3 regions of the Pantoea sp. GW821-FHT03E06 genome follow, and region 2 is predicted to be linked to each of the others. Evidence: predicted binding sites of a transcription regulator. Region 2 holds the regulator's gene; each other region holds the start of a gene.
What was found. Region 2 encodes ArgR, which controls arginine synthesis, uptake and breakdown. Its sites were predicted from a motif close to ANTGAATAAAAATACANT; they were not measured.
Positions count from the first base shown of each region.

Region 1: the regulator ArgR is predicted to act here: its motif matches at 4,550-4,567, upstream of argF (ornithine carbamoyltransferase).
Region 3: the regulator ArgR is predicted to act here: its motif matches at 2,425-2,442, upstream of argC (N-acetyl-gamma-glutamyl-phosphate reductase).

Region 1 covers NZ_JBWKUG010000001.1:574,919-581,875, reverse strand. Annotated here, with positions in the region: gene AC07WB_RS02650 (valine--tRNA ligase) at 1-2,527, shown strand, start outside; gene AC07WB_RS02645 (GNAT family N-acetyltransferase) at 2,594-3,097, shown strand; gene miaE (tRNA isopentenyl-2-thiomethyl-A-37 hydroxylase MiaE) at 3,186-3,947, opposite strand; gene rraB (ribonuclease E inhibitor RraB) at 4,007-4,429, opposite strand; gene argF (ornithine carbamoyltransferase) at 4,593-5,600, shown strand; gene pyrB (aspartate carbamoyltransferase) at 5,843-6,778, shown strand; gene pyrI (aspartate carbamoyltransferase regulatory subunit) at 6,790-6,957, shown strand, end outside.
Region 2 covers NZ_JBWKUG010000001.1:3,741,520-3,748,476, reverse strand. Annotated here, with positions in the region: gene AC07WB_RS17425 (NAD-dependent succinate-semialdehyde dehydrogenase) at 1-1,219, shown strand, start outside; gene AC07WB_RS17420 (barstar family protein) at 1,245-1,514, shown strand; gene yhcN (peroxide/acid stress response protein YhcN) at 1,566-1,832, opposite strand; gene AC07WB_RS17410 (YdgH/BhsA/McbA-like domain containing protein) at 1,935-2,201, opposite strand; gene yhcN (peroxide/acid stress response protein YhcN) at 2,292-2,555, opposite strand; gene argR (transcriptional regulator ArgR) at 3,045-3,515, opposite strand; gene mdh (malate dehydrogenase) at 3,940-4,875, shown strand; gene mscM (miniconductance mechanosensitive channel MscM) at 4,928-6,957, opposite strand, start outside.
Region 3 covers NZ_JBWKUG010000001.1:4,025,901-4,032,857, reverse strand. Annotated here, with positions in the region: gene ppc (phosphoenolpyruvate carboxylase) at 1-976, opposite strand, end outside; gene argE (acetylornithine deacetylase) at 1,230-2,378, opposite strand; gene argC (N-acetyl-gamma-glutamyl-phosphate reductase) at 2,548-3,552, shown strand; gene argB (acetylglutamate kinase) at 3,568-4,341, shown strand; gene AC07WB_RS18815 (argininosuccinate synthase) at 4,356-5,573, shown strand; gene argH (argininosuccinate lyase) at 5,649-6,957, shown strand, end outside.

The DNA of each region.
Region 1 (6,957 bases), 3.2 Mb from region 2:
CATCGACAAAATCTGGCAGTGGAAAGCGGAATCCGGCGGCACCATCACCCGTCAGATGCGTCGTCTTGGCAACTCGGTTGATTGGGAGCGCGAGCGCTTCACCATGGACGACGGTTTGTCCAACGCGGTGCGTGAAGTGTTTGTCCGCCTGTATAAAGAGAACCTGATTTACCGCGGCAAGCGCCTGGTAAACTGGGATCCAAAACTGCGTACCGCCATCTCCGATCTGGAAGTGGAAAACCGCGAGAGCAAAGGCTCGATGTGGCATATCCGCTATCCGCTGGCTGACGGTGTGAAAACCGCGGAAGGCAAAGATTATCTGGTGGTGGCCACCACCCGTCCGGAAACCCTGTTGGGCGATACCGGCGTCGCGGTTAACCCGGAAGATCCGCGCTACAAAGATCTGATCGGCAAAGAAGTGATCCTGCCGCTGGTGAACCGCCGCATTCCGATCGTTGGCGATGAACATGCCGACATGGAAAAAGGCACCGGCTGCGTGAAGATCACGCCAGCGCATGACTTCAACGACTACGAAGTCGGTCGTCGTCACAAGCTGCCAATGATCAACATTCTGACCTTTGATGGCGATATCCGCGAGCGCGCGGAAGTGTTCGACACCAATGGTGAAGTGAGCGACGAGTGTGCCGACGATATCCCAGCACCGTTCCAGAAAATGGAGCGTTTTGCTGCGCGTAAAGCGATTGTCGCTGCCGTTGACGAAATCGGCCTGCTGGAAGAGATCAAACCGCACGACCTGACCGTTCCTTACGGCGATCGCGGCGGTGTGGTGATTGAACCGATGCTCACCGACCAATGGTATGTGCGCACCGCGCCGCTGGCGAAAGTTGCGGTGGAAGCGGTTGAGAATGGCGACATCCAGTTCGTGCCAAAACAGTACGAAAACATGTACTTCTCGTGGATGCGTGACATTCAGGATTGGTGTATTTCGCGTCAGCTGTGGTGGGGACACCGCATTCCGGCGTGGTACGACAACGACGGCAACGTCTACGTTGGCCGCACCGAAGATGAAGTGCGTCAGGAAAACCATCTGGCCGCCGACGTCGCGCTGCGCCAGGATGACGACGTGCTGGATACCTGGTTCTCATCCGGCCTGTGGACATTCTCTACTCTCGGCTGGCCAGAGAACACTGAAGCGCTGCGTACCTTCCACCCAACCAGCGTACTGGTGAGCGGCTTCGACATTATCTTCTTCTGGATTGCGCGCATGATCATGCTGACCATGCACTTCATCAAAGATGAAAACGGCAAGCCGCAGGTACCGTTTAAAACCGTCTATATGACCGGTTTGATCCGCGATGAAGAAGGCCAGAAGATGTCCAAGTCGAAAGGCAACGTCATCGATCCGCTGGATATGATTGACGGTATTTCGCTGGAAGATCTGCTGGAGAAGCGTACCGGCAACATGATGCAGCCGCAGCTGGCTGAGAAGATCCGCAAACGTACCGAGAAGCAGTTCCCGGACGGCATCGTGCCTTCAGGTACCGATGCGCTGCGCTTTACCCTCGCCGCGCTGGCTTCTACCGGCCGTGACATCAACTGGGACATGAAACGCCTGGAAGGTTATCGCAACTTCTGTAACAAGCTGTGGAACGCCAGCCGCTTCGTGCTGATGAACACCGAAGAGCAGGATTGCGGACAAAACGGCGGCGAAATGAAGCTGTCACTGGCGGATCGCTGGATTTTGAGCGAATTCAACCGCAGCGTGAAGGCATATCGTGAAGCGCTGGATAGCTATCGCTTTGATATCGCCGCCAATATTCTCTACGACTTCACCTGGAACCAATTCTGTGACTGGTATCTGGAGCTGACGAAGCCGGTGATGACCAGCGGTAGCGAAGCGGAACTGCGCGGCACGCGTAATACGCTGGTTACCGTGCTGGAAGCGCTGCTGCGTTTGGCACATCCGATCATTCCTTACATCACCGAAACCATCTGGCAGCGTGTGAAAGGCCTGAAAAACATCGATCACGATACCATCATGCTGCAGCCGTTCCCGCAGTATGAGGCGGCAAAAGAAGATGCCGAGGCGCAAGCCGATATCGAGTGGATGAAGCAGGCGATCGTCGCGGTGCGTAATATTCGTGCCGAGATGAATATTGCACCAAGCAAGCCGCTTGATGTGCTGCTGCGTGATTGCTCCGCTGCGGCGCAGCGTCGCGTGGATGAGAACCGCACCTTCCTGTCACGCCTGGCGCGTCTGGAGAGCCTGACCATTCTGCCTGCCGGCGAGAAAGGCCCGGTTGCGGTGACCAAGATTGTTGAAGGCGCTGAGTTGCTGATCCCAATGGCGGATCTGGTGAACAAAGAAGCCGAGCTGGAGCGCCTGGCGAAAGAGCTGGTGAAACTTGATGTCGAAATCGAGAAGATCCAGACCAAGCTGGCGAATGAAGGCTTTGTGTCACGTGCGCCGGAAGCGGTCGTCGCCAAAGAGCGTGAGCGCGTGGCTGAGCTTGAACAATCTAAAGCAAAACTGTTTGAACAGCAGGGCGTGATTGCGGCATTGTAAGCGCTTCAGTCCAATTGCTTAATCGAAGCCGGGCACTGCCCGGCTTTTTTATACCGGAAGATAATGATGACCACCGACGCCCCCATCAATTTAAAGGTGCGCCCGATTACAGCCGCCGATAATCCGCTGATCGCGCAGGTGATCCGCGACGTATCAGCCGAATTTGGTCTAACGGCGGACAAAGGCTACACCGTGTCCGATCCCAATCTGGATCGCCTGTTCGAGTTGTATAGCGAAGCCAACAGCGCTTATTGGATTGTCGAGCATGACGGCGTGGTGGTGGGCGGTGGCGGCGTTGCACCGCTGGCCTGTAGCGCACCAGATATTTGCGAGCTGCAGAAGATGTATTTCCTGCCGCAGGTACGCGGCTTGGGGTTGGCGCGCGATCTGGCGCTGCGCGCCATGGAGTATGCACGTCAGCAAGGTTTTCAGCGCTGCTACCTGGAAACCACCGGTAGCCTGACGCGTGCGATTAAGCTGTATGAGTCGTTGGGGTTTGAGCTGATTGATAGCGCGATGGGCTGCACCGGGCATGTGGATTGCGAAGTGCGGATGTTGAAGGTGTTGTAATGAATGGGGTCGCCATAAATGGCGACCCTACGGTGTAACATAGGGTGCGCATTCATGCGCACCGCGTAACCGCTAAGAAATCAATGTCTTAAACCGCCGGCACACCGCTATGAAACCGCAGTTCGCTATCCGGCTCGCTGATTAAGCGCGCTTCTGCGGCACCAAACGCCTGCACCCGTGGCGCAATATCCTTCGGCGAAATCTGCTGCGCCAGCTTCAGGTAATCCTGATAGTGACGCGCTTCCGATCGCAACAGCGAAATGTAGAACTTCTCCAGCTGCTCATCCAGATACGGCGCCAGGCTGGCAAAACGCTCACAGGATCGCGCTTCGATGTACGCTCCGCAAATCAACTTATCCACCAGCGCATCTGGCTCATACGTGGCGATTTCACGGATCAACCCTTTGGCATAACGGCTGGCGGTGATTTTGCGATAGGGCAAACCGCGCGACTGCATGATTTCCCACACCTGATAGAAGTGATGCAGTTCCTCTTTAATCAGCAACACCATCATCTCCACCAAATCATCCGCCCACGGTAGCTCGTTGCGTACAATGATGCTTTTGGTCAAATTCTTGTGCGCATTGATGAAGTTGTTGTCCGGCTCATCGCGGTAAATAAAATCTTCATAAGGCTTAAGCCACGCCAGAATGGCATCACCACTCGGCTTATCCGCCACGTATTTACGGATGATAAACACCGCGGTTTGCGCGGCCTTCAACTCGCATACCATGTGATCGGTAAGCAGCAGCGTCAGATTTTCCGGCTTGCGAGCCTCATCAATCCACGCTTGTGGCGTGCGGCAATGCAGGAATTGATAGATTGGTTCTAACAGTGGAGCGTAATTCATCGGCAATCTTTATCTGGCGAGGAGAAAGTATCAGGGCGGCGAGCGCCGCCCATGAAGGCTTAGTGACGGACACCGTTGTCTTCTTCGTCGTCGATGAACTCGCCATCGTCGTCTTCATCTTCGGCATCCGGATCTTCAAAGTAGGTGCCCCAGCCGTCGTAATCGACGTTGTAGCTGCCCGCCAGATTGACCAGTTGCTCAACCTGCGCATCAATCAACTCAGGCTTCAGAGCGCCTTCGCTCAGGATATCCACGCACATTACGGTAGTGCCATCTTCCAGCTCCAGCTCTTCTGGCTCGCTGACTTCATAGCCCAGTTTGAAGGCATCAACGGCGACTTTTTCCAGCGAGTCGAAATTGTTGCAGGAGAGATGATGCTCGATAGTGTAAAGCGCATCGGGATCGCTGCCGTCTTCCAGCAACTCTTCGATGATCAGTCGCGTCTCTTCGCGCTGTTCTTCCAGCAATGCTTCATATGCCATGGATGTGTCCTCAAAATATTCGGCTGAATACAATTATTTTCCCACACTGCCTCGCGCGCCACTACACAAAACAACAAGTTTCTTAACGGCGGGGTTGAAAATGCATATTCATACGGTTAGATTGAATTTTAATTCATTTTAATGCGAGTATCCGGAGCGCTGTATGAGTCAGCTACATCAAAGACATTTCCTGAGATTGCTGGATTTTACCCCAGTCGAAATCGATTCTCTGCTGAGTCTGGCAGGTGAATTAAAACACGCCAAGAAAAATGCCAGCGAAACGCAGTACCTGAAAGGCAAAAACATCGCGCTCATCTTCGAAAAAGACTCGACTCGTACCCGATGCTCTTTCGAAGTTGCCGCTTACGATCAGGGCGCTAACGTCACCTATCTTGGTCCGAGCGGTAGCCAAATCGGCCACAAAGAGTCGATGAAAGACACCGCGCGCGTGCTGGGCCGTATGTATGACGGCATCCAGTATCGCGGCTACGGCCAGGAACTGGTAGAAACCTTAGCGGAGTTCGCTGGCGTGCCGGTGTGGAACGGCCTCACCACCGAGTTTCACCCGACGCAGCTGCTGGCCGATCTGCTAACCATGCAGGAACATCTGCCCGGCAAATCGCTGAATGAAATGACGCTGGTTTACGTTGGCGATGCGCGCAACAACATGGGCAACAGCATGCTGGAAGCCGCGGCGCTGGTGGGTCTTGATCTGCGTCTGGTGGCGCCAAAAGGTTGCTGGCCTGAAGCGGAATTAGTAGAACAATGCCGCGTGGCCGCCCAGCAAACCGGCGGGAAAATCACGCTGACCGAAGATATCGCCGAAGGCGTGCAAGGTGCCGACTTCATCTATACGGATGTATGGGTGTCGATGGGCGAAGCCAAATCGGTGTGGGAAGATCGCATCGCCCTGCTGCGTCCGTATCAGGTGAACAGCGCCATGCTGGCACTGACCGGTAATCCGCAGGTGAAGTTCCTGCACTGCTTACCGGCTTTCCATGATGACAAAACCACCTTGGGCCGCCAGATGGCGGAACAGTACGGTTTGCAGGATGGCATGGAAGTGAGTAATGCGGTGTTTGAATCGGCGCACAGCATCGTGTTCGATCAGGCAGAAAACCGCATGCACACCATCAAAGCGGTGATGGTTGCAACGTTGGGTAAGCGATAAATACACCGAAGCAAACGTTTACCTCGCGCGCGATATTTGCTTGCTGCAAATCAGTGAATGCGTATAATGCGGCCCAATTTGCCGGAGGAAACATGCAACAGCGCAGCGCACAACTTGACGCTCCACGACGCCTGACAGCGGGCGGCGCAGCTGTTTCTTTCCGTCATCAATCGATCGTCAAAAAAGCCCCTTAAGCAGGGGCTTTTTTTTGTCCGCAATCCGGCAACGCAGAGGAGAACGCTATGGCCAACCCGCTATATCGCAAGCACATCATTTCCATTAACGATCTCAACCGCGACGAGCTGGAGCTGGTGCTGCATACTGCCGCCCAGCTCAAAGCGCATCCTCAGCCGGAGCTGCTGAAACACAACGTTATCGCCAGCTGCTTCTTTGAGGCTTCAACGCGTACGCGCCTGTCGTTTGAAACTGCGATGCATCGCCTCGGTGCGTCGGTGGTCGGCTTTGCGGATGGCAGCAACACCTCGCTCGGTAAGAAAGGCGAAACCCTCGCCGATACCATTTCGGTGATTGGTACTTACGTCGATGCCATTGTGATGCGACATCCGCAGGAAGGCGCGGCGCGTCTGGCGACCGAATTTTCCGGCGGCATTCCGATACTTAATGCCGGTGACGGTGCCAACCAGCATCCGACGCAAACGCTGCTCGATCTCTTCACCATCCGCGAAACGCAAAGCCGCCTGGATAACCTGAATGTGGCGATGGTTGGCGATCTCAAATATGGCCGCACCGTGCATTCACTGACGCAGGCGCTGGCGAAGTTTGACGGCAACCGCTTCTTCTTTATCGCCCCCGATGCGCTGGCGATGCCGTCGTACATCACCGATATGCTGGATGAGCAGAACATTGCCTGGTCGCGCCACGACACCATCGAAGAAGTGATGCCACAACTCGATATTCTCTACATGACGCGCGTGCAGAAAGAGCGCCTCGATCCGTCGGAATATGCCAACGTCAAAGCGCAGTTCATCCTGCGCGCCGCCGATTTGGTCGGTGCGCGCGATAACATGAAAGTGCTGCATCCGCTGCCACGTATCGATGAGATCACCACCGATGTCGATAGCACGCCGCATGCCTGGTATTTTCAGCAGGCCGGTAACGGCATCTTCGCCCGCCAGGCACTGCTGGCGTTGGTACTCAATAGCGAACTGGCACTGTAAGGAGTAAACCGATGACTCACGATAATAAACTGCAGGTTGAAGCCATCAAGCGCGGCACGGTGATTGACCATATTCCCGCGCAGGTTGGCTTTAAGTTACTCTCGCTGTTCCGCCTGACTGAAACCGATCAGCGCATCACCATCGGCCTCAATTTGCCGTCGGGCGAAATGGGGCGCAAG
Region 2 (6,957 bases):
GTATCAGCTGATTATCGAAAACAAAAGCTGGCTGGGCCAGTTGATGACGGCCGAGCAGGGCAAACCGCTCAAAGAAGCCGAAGGCGAAGTGGAATACGCCGCCAGCTTTATTCAGTGGTTTGCCGAGCAGGCGAAACGCGCCAACGGCGAAATTATCCCGCCCGCTAAAGCGGGCTCGCGCATTCTGGCGACGCGCGAACCGATTGGCGTGGTAGCGGCTATCACGCCGTGGAATTTCCCGATGGCGATGCTTACGCGCAAACTCGGTCCCGCGCTGGCTGCCGGTTGTACTGGCATCATCAAACCTGCCAATAACACCCCGCTGAGCGCCTTTGCGCTGCTGGCGCTGGCGCAGAAAGCCGGGGTGCCGGATGGCGTACTGAATGCGGTCGCGGGTGATACGCATGCGATCAGTGACGCCATTATGGCAAGCAAAGTGGTGCGTAAAATCTCCTTCACCGGTTCAACTGCCGTGGGGAAAACGCTGATGCGCAACGCTGCGGAAACCATGAAAAAAGTCTCAATGGAACTCGGCGGCAATGCGCCTTACATCGTGTTTGATGACGCTGATATTGATGCGGCGGTACAGGGCGCCATTGCCAATAAATTTCGTAATGCCGGGCAGGTATGCGTTAGCGTCAACCGCTTTTATGTGCATAACGCCGTCTACGATCGCTTCGTCAACCAGCTGGCAGAGGCCGTTGGCAAACTCAAAGTGGGTAACGGCGTGGAAGAGGGCGTTATTGTCGGGCCGCTGATTGAAAAATCAGCGCTGGAGAAAGTCGAGGAACACGTCAAAGACGCGTTGAGTAAAGGTGGCAAACTGCTGGTCGGCGGTGAACGCCATCCGCTTGGCGGCAATTTCTGGCAACCCACCGTTATCACTGAAGCCCATGAAGGGATGAAGCTGGCCCAGGAAGAGACGTTTGGCCCGGTGGCCGCGTGCTTCCGTTTCGATGATGAAGCAGAGGTGATTCAACGCGCCAACAATACTGAATTTGGTCTCGCGGCTTATTTCTACACGCAGAATTTACAGCGCGTGTTCCGCGTATCGGCGGCGTTGGAGGCGGGCATGATCGGTATTAACGAATGTGCGGTCTCCACCGAGCTGGCACCGTTTGGCGGAGTGAAAGAGTCTGGGCTAGGACGTGAAGGTTCGGTGCTGGGGATGGAAGAGTATCTGGAAGTGAAAGCGCTGCATCTGGGTGGACTGGCTTAGTCGCTGCAATTATGAGGGCGTCATGATGAGAACTGAGCGTTTCGATTTCGACGAAATCGTCGATCAAGCCCATTTCTTCCGACAGTTTAGCGATCGTTTTTTTCTTGCCGATCTCGCCATCAACGATCTCGACGATCTTTGGGGCGCGATTATCGGTGAGCAGCTGCCGCTACCGCTGGAGATTGAGTTTGTAAATCTGGGGAAGGGGCAGAAACGCCGGTATGGCGCCTTGATTCTGCTATTTGATGAAGCAGAAGAGGAGCTGGAAGGCCAGCTCCGCTTCAATGTAAAGTAAAAAAGGGCCCCGGCGAGCGGGGCCAAAGGGTTCGTCTTAACTGACGAGGAATTACTTATACAGCTCAGCGGTCATGTGATAGCTGTCGCCGGTTTTGGCTTCAATCACTTTATAAGCGCTGGCGCCTTGCGCATCGGCTTTCTGAGAAAGCTCAGCGCGATAATCCATTGGCGAACCGCCGGTTCCGCTGATTGAAATAGTGCTGCCGGTAGGTTGCAGATTCTGCGCCTGTTGTTCGGTGACCAGTTGTGCTGCAGAAGCACCAAAGGCGAGCAGGGAAAGCAGGCTAGCAGTTGCGATGGTTGTTTTGATTTTCATAATTTTCTCCTCGTTTAATCAACAACCTGCGGCATAAAAGGGGGAGGCGGGTCGTCGATCTATTGCCTGGCGCGTATTGGGCACCGGACGTTTGATTATTGATTATTTGTACAGTTCAGCAGTGACGTGGAAGGTATCACCACGATTGTTCTCAATGATGCGGTAATGGCTGGCACCCTGAGCATCAGCTTTCTGTGACAGTTCCTGACGTACATTGGTCTGGTCGCCGTCTACACCGCTCACGCTAATGGTTTGATTCAGTGATTGCAGCTGTTCAGCTTGCTCGTTAGAGACCAGGCTCGCGGCGCTTGCGCCGAAAGACAGAACAGAAGCCAGACTCAGTACTGCGATAGCTAATTTGGTTTTCATGATTCACTCTCCTGAAATTTGGGCTGGCAACCTGAGAGGCAAAAGCGTCTCAAACGGGTCGCCGTTCACATTGCGTCTTGAATCAGTAACTTATTTGTACAATTCAGCGGTAGCGTGATAGCTGTCACCGGTGTTCGCCTCGATCACGCGGTAAGCTTTCGCGCCCTGCTGATCGGCTTTATCGTTAAGCTGCTGACGGATATCCATTGGAGAACCGCCCACGCCGCTGACGCTGATGGTGCCTGCGGGTTGCAGATTCGCGGCCTGTTCGGCGTTGATAGAATCTGCTGCAAAAGCACCAAATGACAGAGCAGAGAGAATACTTAAAGTTGCGATAGTAGTTTTAACGTTCATGATATTTTTCCTCGTCGTCTATTTTTATCTTTTTCTTTCGTGTGATTTGCATCACGAAACTAAGTATAGATCTAATCACCCATGAAATTAATATCCAGCTAATAATGTTTGGTTGTAATTCTTTATCCTTATGGCACTTTTTTAGAACCTGAAGTTATAAAAAACGCCTGGATCTTAACCAGAGGCGGTTATTTCAAAGTAAAAACAATGATCTACATCAAATTATCTTTTAGTGCGAAAGATCGTGGTTGATCTCGCTGGCTGATACGCAATGAGAAGGGAATGACACTGAGCACGTAATGTAAAGCAGTGTAAAATAGCGCATTAGGTTAAGCAGGAGCAAAGGTCGTACCAATTTTGGAAGATGCAGATAACCGCTGGGTATATGGATAACTTATTATTTACAAAGGGATTTGTGACAGATTGGTTAAATAAGGGGCGAGAAGGGGAATAATACCGGCAGTCGAACTGCCGGTAATCTGCAGGGTTTTATAGCTCTTGTTCGAATAAAACCAGAATCGCGTCGTACAACTGTTTTACCGAGAAGGTGCGTGCGGGCGTAATAAAGATGGTGTCATCACCGGCGATGGTACCGAGGATGCCTTCGGCTTTGCCGAGCGAATCCAGCAGGCGTGCAATCAGCTGCGCAGCGCCCGGGCTGGTATGAATGACCACCAACGCATCGTTGTAGTCGATATCAAGCACCAGATTTTTCAGCGGGCTGGTGGTAGTAGGAACACCAAGCTCAGCGGGCAAACAGTAAACCATTTCCATCTTGGCGTTACGAGTACGCACTGCACCGAACTTGGTGAGCATACGAGAAACTTTCGACTGGTTGATGTTCTCGAAGCCGTCTTCCTGCAGCGCCTGCACGATTTCGCCCTGAGAGCTGAATTTCTCTTCCTTCAATAAGGCTTTGAACGCCTTAATCAGGTCGTCTTGTTTTGATGGGTTTCGCATAAGCTACCAATAAAAAGAGGGTTGCAGCAGGCAACAGGCCCGCAGCAGATAAATTATTATGCATTTAGATGAATTTTTATGCAATGAATCTGATGAGAGAATCGCGGTAATGACCTGCGGGGGCGAGATCATACCAGAGTTTTTCGGCACGCCAAAATCGCGGGTTGGCGCGCAAAGCGAAGGTTGCAATGTTGTTATATTATTGAGGTGGTAACAAAAATATTGATGATCATTGCCGTCCATTGTCTTCTGGCTGCGAATGTATCATTCAGGCGACTTCTGAAGTAGAGATGTCTCGGGAGCCGATTGCGGCGTGATGTTAAGTGCGCGACAGGTTTAGTCGCTATCGCCTGAGAAGTTGATTAAACTCGTAACCTGATGGATTTTCGGCATATCTCTGCCCCACCTTAATAAGGAGTTCAGGATGAAAGTTGCCGTTCTCGGTGCCGCTGGTGGTATTGGCCAGGCACTCGCACTACTGCTTAAAACGCAATTACCCGCAGGCTCAGCACTCTCACTTTATGATATCGCTCCGGTAACCCCGGGTGTCGCGGTGGATCTCAGCCATATTCCTACTGCCGTAACCGTTGAAGGGTTCAGCGGTGAAGATGCGACGCCAGCGCTGCACGGCGCTGACGTAGTACTGATCTCAGCCGGTGTGGCACGTAAACCGGGCATGGATCGCGCCGACCTGTTTAACGTTAACGCCGGTATCGTACGTAACCTGATTGAACAGGTTGCCAGCACCGCGCCTAAAGCGCTGATTGGCGTCATCACCAATCCAGTCAACACCACGGTGGCAATTGCGGCCGAAGTGCTGAAGAAAGCGGGCGTATATGACAAGAACCGCCTGTTTGGCGTTTCGACCCTTGATATTATCCGCGCCAATACCTTTGTGGCGGCGCTGAAAGGCAAGCAACCTAACGAGATTGAAGTGCCAGTGGTGGGCGGGCACTCGGGCGTGACCATTTTGCCGCTGCTGTCACAGGTGAAAGGCGTAAGCTTCAGCGAGCAGGAAGTCGCGGATCTCACCAAACGTATTCAGAATGCGGGCACCGAAGTGGTGGAAGCCAAAGCCGGTGGCGGATCGGCGACGCTGTCGATGGGGCAAGCGGCGGCACGTTTCGGTCTGTCGCTGATTCGCGCGCTGCAAGGCGAAGCCAATGTCGTGGAGTGCGCCTATGTAGAAGGCGATGGCGAATACGCCCGTTTCTTCTCACAGCCGCTGCTGCTGGGTAAAAACGGCATTGTTGAGCGTCGTCCGCTTGGCACGCTGAGTGCTTTCGAACAGCAAGCGCTGAACGGCATGCTGGAAACGCTGAAGAAAGATATCGCGCAGGGCGAAGAGTTTGTGAAGTGATGCACGCTGAGCGGCAATAAAAAACGCCCGGTTTTAGCCGGGCGTTTGGTTTTTATAATCCGCCAGATTTGAAGGTCTTATTGGCGGGCGCACCGTTGCTGGCGGGGTTTTGCTTTCCCAGCGTCTCCATACGCACCTGGAACGGTGGGAATGGCATCTCAATGCCGTGCTCTTCAAAGCCGCGCAGAATCAGCTGATGCAGTTCATGGCGCAGCGGCATGCGATGTCCCATCTCCGCAGCATGCACGCGCAGTTCAAACAGCTGGATACCTTGCTGCAAATCGACCAGGAACACATCCGGTGCCGGCATATCAAGCACATAGGTACAGCGATCGGCTGCCTGTTTAAGGATGTTGGTGACTTCATCACTGTTTACGCGGGCAGGAGCCGGAATCGTCAGCACCACACGGGTAACCGAATCCGACAGCGACCAGTTAACAAATTGCTCAGTAATGAACGCCTTATTCGGCACAATGATCTCTTTGCGGTCCCAGTCGGTAATGGTGGTGGCGCGGGTGTTGATGCGGGTAATACTGCCGGTCAGATCGCGAATAGTCACGGTATCGCCGATACGAATCGGTTTCTCAAACAGGATAATCAAGCCGGAGATAAAGTTGGCGAATATCTCCTGCATCCCGAAGCCTAACCCCAGACCTAACGCGGCAACCAGCCACTGCAGCTTCGACCACTCAATCCCCATCATCGAGAAGCCAATCAGGCCACCAATCAGCATTAGCGCATATTTGGTCAGGGTGGTAATCGCGTAGCCGGTGCCTGGCGCCAGGCTAAGATGCTGTAACAGCGCCAGCTCGAGCAAAGCAGGCATATTACGCACCAGCTGGGTGGTGATGATCAGTACCAGAATGGCAATCAGCACCGCGCCCAGCGTAATCGCCTGCACGCTATCAACACCTTGAATCGTGGTGCTGGCGTTCCACAGCGGAATGTTATCAAGGAAGCTAAACGCCGAGTGAATTTCAGACCACAGCACAATCACCGAAACCAAGGCAATTAGCGTGAGAATGGAACGCACCAGGCGCAGCGACTGCGCGCTGATCTCATCCAGGTCAATACTCGGCTCATCAATCTCGATGGTGTCGGCATTCGCGGGCGTTGACTGCTCTTTCTCTTCTTCACTGCGTGCACGGTTGGCCAGCATATCGGCGCGACGCTGTCGCGCGCGGTCAAAGGCGATGCGACGGCGCTGAATCAGCATCCAGCGGCGGATGATGTGATAAATCACTAGCAGGAAGAACCAGATGCCCACCGACGTTTCCAGACGTGCCAGCAGCGCCTGCGCCGTGGCGAGATAACCGATGCAGGAGGCGAAAGCGGCAACCAGCGGCAAGGCAATCATCAGGTTCCACAGAATGCGGTTAACAAAATTGTCGCCGTTGCCCTCTTTATCCAGATAAAGCGGAATGCCGGCACGTTTCAGGCTGACGGTAACAATACTCAGCGCGCCACAAATCAGGATGAAACAGATGCGTCCCAGCGTGCCTGAGAATTGCGGATCGTCGAGATTGGCGAAGGCGATCAGCAGCATGATGAGCGGCACAATCAAGCCAACCGACAGCGAGTAATAGCGCATTGCCCGCGCTACGCGCGCCTGTGGCCAGCGGAAATGGACCACGAATAAACCATCCGGACGGGCAAAGGCGGCGCTGATCATAAAGGCCCACAGCAACGGCAGCGTGGCGGTAATGCCATCGCCAATCGCCACGGCGAACGGATAGGGCCAGGCATGCTGTAAACCATAACCGAGTGCCGCCCATAGCACCGGCAGCGGCACCGCCACCAAAATCGACCAAAATACGGTACGTAGCGTCAGGCTGAAGCGGTCTTGCGTGACTTTACCGACGCGGCTGGCGGAGCGCTGCATAAAGGCGTTGTAGTGACGGCGTGAGCTGATGCTGAAGCCAACCAGTAGCACCGCACCAATAATCGGCAACACGGTTTCGCGGTTGGTGAACATCATCGCCAGCGCTTTGCCGAGCTGGCCAGCGGTGTCCAGCGACAGCAAACGCTTAAGATCCTGCGCCATCTCTACCGGGAAATTCAGGCCGATGGTGTTAACGTCAG
Region 3 (6,957 bases), 280 kb from region 2:
TCGTCATCAGCTGGCTGCGCAGGCGTTTCAGCACCATACGATACGGCTCCAGCGCTTCCGGATCGCCGCACAGCTCGCGCACTTCGTCGCTGCATTCGGACATCGACAGCTCAGAAACCAGCACGCCGATATCACGCAGGAACAGGTCCGCGGCTTTCCAGCGGCTCAGCTGCATCGCGTGGCGGGTAATCGGTGCGGTAACGTTTGGGTTGCCGTCACGGTCGCCGCCCATCCACGAGGTAAATTTGATCGGCACGAAATCGACTGGCAGCTTAATGCCAAAGGTCTCTTCCACCTGTTCATTCAGCTCGCGCAGGAAGGCAGGCACGCCTTGCCACAGGCTGTTTTCCACCACGGCAAAGCCCCATTTGGCTTCATCGATGGGCGTTGGACGATATTTGCGGATCTCATCGGTATGCCACGCTTGTGCCACCAGCTGACGCAGACGGCGCATCACCTGCGTACGCTCGTAGTCAGAGATATCGCTGTGATCGAGTTGCTGTAAACAGCTGTTCACTTCGCCGAGCATATGGATCAGCGTGCGGCGGGTAATTTCGGTGGGGTGTGCCGTCAGCACCAGCTCCAGCGACAGCTCTTCAATCGACTGGCGGATAGCGGCTTCGCTGATATCACCTTGCTGTTTCAGACGCTCGAAGGTCTTCTTCAGCAGCTCAGGATGATTCGCGCCATCGCCGCTGCGGGAAATGGTTTGATACTGCTCAGCGACGTTGGTGAGATTAAGGAACTGGCTAAACGCACGCGCAACCGGCAGCAGCTCGTCATTTGACAGATTTTGCAGCGTGTTCAGTAGTTCCTGACGATGGGTGTCATTTCCCGCGCGGGATGACTTAGAGAGTTTACGGATGGTCTCCACCTGGTCGAGGATGTTCTCTCCTAGTGCATCCTTAATCGTATCCCCGAGCAGTTTGCCGAGCATACTGACATTACTTCGCATTGCGGAATATTGTTCGTTCATTGGACCCTGACACCCTCATCATCTTTTTAAATATCCCCACGGGAATTATCCACGGGCATAACATCGTCTTTTATCTAGCCACGTATCTTCTTGTACGTCAATTGACTTAAATCCGCATGAATGTGCGGCTAAATAGCGGAAATTCAAAGAATTTGCTTGCAGCGAAGCGAGATAAGTTATTCTTATTATCAAATCCCGAACAATGACGGGGCAATTTGCTGATTTAACAGTGAAATGCCCCATCTGTTGTTCATCAATGACAAAAATGCTGCACAACCTGGGTGATAAGCGCATGAGTCGGCTTGATAAATGCGGTATCAATAAACTCATCCGGCTGATGGGCTTGATTGATAGATCCCGGGCCTAACACCAGCGTTGGGCACAATTGCTGGATAAATGGCGCTTCAGTGCAATAGTTCACCACTTCAGTCGGCACACCCAATAGTTTCTCCACCACTTGCACCAGCTCATGATCGGCAGGGCATTCGTAGCCTGGAATAGGCGGATGCAGCTCGCCCACGGTTAAACGTCCCGGCCAGCGCGCGCTGACCGGCGCCAACGCGTCGTTCAGCAGACCATCCAAATCGCTCAGAGTTAAGCCTGGCAGCGGACGAATATCCATGTGCAATTCACAGCAGGCGCAGATGCGGTTAGCCGCGTCGCCGCCATGAATATGGCCAAAGTTCATGGTTGGATATGGAATAGCAAAGCCGTCGTGGTTGTAGCGTTCTTTCAAGGTGTTACGCAGCTGCATCAGTTGAGTGATGGATTCATGCATCAGTTCGATGGCGTTCACGCCGCGCGACGGATCGCTGGAGTGGCCCGATTGCCCCTGAATACGGATCACATTCGATAGATGACCTTTGTGCGCGCGCACCGGTTTGAGCGACGTTGGCTCGCCGATAATGGCGCAATCCGGACGCAGCTGGGTCGATTCAGAGAAATACTTCGCACCCGCCATGGTGGTCTCTTCATCGGCGGTTGCGAGGATGTAGAGCGGCTTGCTGAGTTTGGTCACGTCAACGTCACGCAGCGCATCCAGAATAAACGCGAAGAAGCCTTTCATATCGGCGGTGCCCAAGCCATAAAGCTTGTTGTCATGTTCGGTCAGCGTGAAGGGATCGCGCGTCCAGCGGCCATCATCGTACGGTACAGTATCGGTATGACCGGCCAGCAACAGGCCGCCCGCGCCCAATCCGCTGCGCGCCAACATATTAAATTTATGCCGCGTGCCAGGCACCGGCTGCACTTCGACGCTGAAGCCAATATCGCGGAACCAGCCGGCCAGCAAATTGATTAAAGTTTCATTACTCTGATCCAGTGCGCTGTCGGTTGCGCTGATTGATGGCGTGGCAATCAACTGGCGGTAGAGTTCGATAAAAGGTGGTAATTTTGTCTTCACTGTTGACGGTCCTTGGGTTAGGATGTATCAATATTCATGCATTAATAGTGAATAAAAATACAATAACGTCGCTTGCATGTGAAGCATCAAATCTTCTGCAAACGGCATCCTGGGCAACGGGGCAAGGCCGCGACCCGATACGTGTGACTGTAATAAGGTATACAGCCTGATGTTGAATACGCTGATCGTTGGTGCCAGTGGTTACGCTGGCGTAGAGCTTGCCACCTACCTGAATCGCCATCCGCATATGAACATAACCGCTTTGGCGGTTTCAGCGCAAAGCCCGGATGCTGGAAAGTTATTGTCGGATTTGCATCCGCAGCTCAAAGGCATTGTCGATTTGCCGCTGCACCCGCTGAGCGACGCCGCAGAATGGGCCGATAAAGTGGATGTGGTGTTCCTCGCGACTGCCCACGAAGTCAGCCACGATCTGGCACCCGAATTCCTCAAAGCAGGTTGCGTGGTCTTCGATCTCTCCGGCGCGTTCCGCGTCAACGACGACGCTTTCTATACGCAATATTACGGTTTCAGCCATCAGCATCAGGATTGGCTGGATAAAGCGGTTTACGGTCTTGCCGAATGGCAGCACGACCAAATCAAAGACGCGCAGCTGGTTGCGGTGCCGGGTTGCTACCCAACCGCAGCACAGCTTTCGCTGAAACCACTCATCGAGGCGGGTCTGCTTAACGATGCACAGTGGCCGGTGATTAATGCTACCAGCGGCGTGAGCGGTGCAGGGCGCAAAGCTAATGTTGCCACCAGCTTCTGTGAAGTGAGTTTGCAGCCGTACGGCCTGTTTAATCATCGTCATCATCCGGAAATCGTCGCGCATCTCGGCACGCCAGTGATCTTCACGCCACATCTGGGCAGTTTCCCGCGCGGAATCTTGTCGACCACCACCTGCCGCCTGAAAGCGGGCGTGACGCAGCAGGATGTGGCCGAGGCCTTCCATCATGCTTACCACGACAAACCGCTGGTGCGCGTGTATGACAAAGGCGTTCCGGCGCTGAAAGCGGTGGTCGGTTTGCCGTTCTGCGATATCGGCTTCGCCATGCAAGGCGAGCACCTGATTGTGGTCGCCGCTGAAGATAACCTGCTGAAAGGCGCCTCATCGCAGGCGGTTCAGTGTTTGAACATTCGTTTCGGCTTCCCCGAAACGCTGTCTCTGATTTAACCAACGGATAACGCAATGAATCCTTTAATCATTAAACTGGGTGGCGTGCTGCTGGATAGCGAAGAAGCGCTGGCCCGTCTGTTTGATGCCCTGCTGGCGTATCGCAATGAACATCAGCGTCCGCTGATCATTGTGCACGGCGGCGGTTGCGTGGTGGACGAGCTGATGAAGAAGCTCGCGCTGCCGGTGAAAAAGAAGAACGGTTTGCGCGTGACGCCAGCCGATCAGATTGACATTATTACCGGTGCGTTAGCCGGTACCGCCAACAAAACGCTGCTGGCGTGGGCGAAGAAATATGGCATCGGCGCCGTGGGTTTGTGCCTAGGCGATGCCGGTTTGGTCAATGTGGCGCAGTTCGATGAAGAGCTCGGCCATGTTGGTAACGCCACGCCGGGTAATCCGGCGCTGGTGAACACCTTGCTGGCGGCAGGCTACATGCCGGTGATCAGCTCGATTGGTATCACCGACGGCGGCGAGTTGATGAACGTCAATGCCGACCAGGCCGCGACCGCGCTGGCCGCAACGCTCGGTGCCGATTTAGTGCTGTTATCCGATGTCAGCGGTATTCTCGACGGCAAAGGTCAGCGCATCGAAGAGATGACTGCAGCGAAAGCGGAACAGCTGATCGCCCAGGGCATCATCACCGATGGCATGATCGTGAAAGTGAACGCAGCGCTCGATGCGGCGCGCACGCTCGGTCGCCCGGTGGATATCGCCAGCTGGCGTCATGCTGAACAACTGCCAACCCTTTTCAACGGCGTGTCGATTGGCACCCGGATTCTCGCATAATCAAGGATTAAGACATGAGCACGCAAAACATCAAAAAAATCGTACTGGCTTATTCAGGCGGCCTCGATACTTCAGCCATCATTCCGTGGTTGAAAGAGAACTATGGCGGCTGTGAAGTGGTGGCGTTTGTGGCGGATATCGGTCAGGAACGTAGCGATCTGGAAGGCGTTGAGAAGAAAGCGCTGCAGTCCGGCGCTTCTGAGTGCCACGTGGTGGATCTGCGCGAAGAGTTCATCAGCGAATATGTTTATCCAGTGCTGCAGACCGGCGCACTGTACGAAGGCACTTACCTGCTGGGAACGTCGATGGCGCGTCCCATCATCGCTAAAGCACAGGTTGAGCTGGCATTGAAAGTGGGCGCTGATGCGCTGTGCCACGGCGCAACCGGCAAAGGTAACGACCAAGTGCGTTTCGAAACCACCTACACCGCGCTGGCGCCACAGCTGAAAGTGGTTGCGCCATGGCGTGAGTGGAACCTGCGTTCACGTGAAGCGCTGCTGGATTATCTGAAAGAGCGCAACATCCCGACCACCGCGTCGCTGGAAAAAATCTACAGCCGTGATGAGAACGCATGGCACATCTCCACGGAAGGTGGCGTGCTGGAAAGCCCGGCTAATGCACCGAATAAAGATTGCTGGGTGTGGACCGTTGATCCGCTGGAAGCGCCCGATCAGCCAGAAAACGTCACGGTTACCGTCGAGAAAGGCCGCGTCGTTGCAGTGAACGGCGAGAAGCTGAGCCCGTTCCAGTGCCTGGAAAAACTTAACGTGCTGGGCGCGAAACACGGCGTGGGTCGTATCGACATCGTGGAAAACCGTCTGGTGGGCATTAAGTCGCGTGGCTGCTATGAAACTCCGGGCGGCACCATCATGGTGAACGCGCTGCGTGCGGTTGAACAGCTGGTGCTGGATCGCGATAGCTTCAAATGGCGTGAGCAGCTGGGCCACGAAATGTCTTACGTGGTTTACGATGGCCGCTGGTTCGCGCCGCTGCGTAAATCTATCCAGGCCGCTGCCGAATCACTGGCAGAAGAGGTGAACGGTGAAGTGGTGCTGCAGCTGTACAAAGGCCAGGCCACGGCGATTCAGAAAACCTCTGCTAACAGCTTGTACTCAGAAGAGTTTGCCACCTTTGGCGAAGACGAAGTTTACGATCACCGTCACGCGGGCGGCTTTATCCGTCTGTTCTCGCTCTCTTCACGCATTCGCGCGCTGAACGAGCAGAAGAAGTAATACCGCGGCAAGCGACACATTTTGCAAGGGCGGCTTCGGGCCGCCTTTTCTATAACGGATTCAGGAGTAATTCAGATGGCACTTTGGGGCGGACGTTTTTCGCAGGCAGCAGACCAACGGTTCAAACAGTTCAATGATTCGCTGCGTTTTGATTATCGCCTGGCCGAGCAGGACATTACCGGCTCGATTGCCTGGTCAAAAGCGCTGGTCACGGTCAACGTGCTGACCCATGACGAGCAGCAACAGCTGGAAAGCGCGCTGCAGGAACTGCTGGCCGAGGTACGCGCCAATCCTGAACAGATTCTGCAAAGCGATGCCGAAGATATTCACAGTTGGGTGGAAGGCAAGCTGATCGATAAAGTCGGCGCGCTGGGCAAGAAATTGCACACCGGCCGTAGCCGTAACGATCAGGTCGCGACCGATCTGAAACTGTGGTGCAAAGAGCAGGTTGCCGTGCTGCTGGAGGCGACGCGTGAACTGCAATCCGCGCTGGTTACCACCGCAGCAGCCAATCAGGATGCGGTGATGCCGGGTTACACGCACCTGCAACGTGCGCAGCCAGTGACCTTCGCGCACTGGTGCCTGGCGTACGTTGAGATGCTGGCGCGTGATGAGAGCCGTTTACAGGATGCGCTGAAGCGTATGGACGTCAGCCCGCTGGGTTGCGGCGCGCTGGCCGGTACCGCGTATGAGATCGATCGTCAGCAGCTGGCGGGCTGGTTAGGGTTTGCGTCTGCCACGCGTAACAGCCTTGATACCGTTTCCGATCGCGACCATGTGCTGGAGTTGCTGTCAGATGCCTCAATTGGCATGGTGCATCTGTCGCGCTTTGCGGAAGACCTGATCTTCTTCAACACCGGCGAAGCGGGATTCCTGGAGCTGTCGGATAAAGTGACTTCCGGTTCGTCGCTGATGCCGCAGAAGAAAAACCCGGATGCGCTGGAGCTGATCCGTGGCAAATGTGGCCGTGTACAAGGTGCGCTAACCGGCATGATGATGACGCTGAAAGGCTTACCGCTGGCGTATAACAAAGATATGCAAGAAGACAAAGAAGGGCTGTTCGATGCACTCGACACCTGGCTCGATTGCCTGCATATGTCGGTGCTGGTGCTGGACGGCATTCAGGTGAAACGTCCACGTTGCCAGGAAGCCGCTGAACAGGGCTACGCTAACTCCACCGAGCTGGCCGATTATCTGGTGGCAAAAGGCGTACCGTTCCGTGAAGCGCACCATATTGTCGGTGAAACGGTGGTCGAAGCAATCAGGCAAGGCGTGGCGCTGGAAGCGCTCAGTTTGGCGCAACTCAAGCAGTTCAGCGCGGTAATTGAGGATGATGTCTATCCGATTCTGTCGCTGCAATCTTGCCTTGATAAGCGTAATGCGC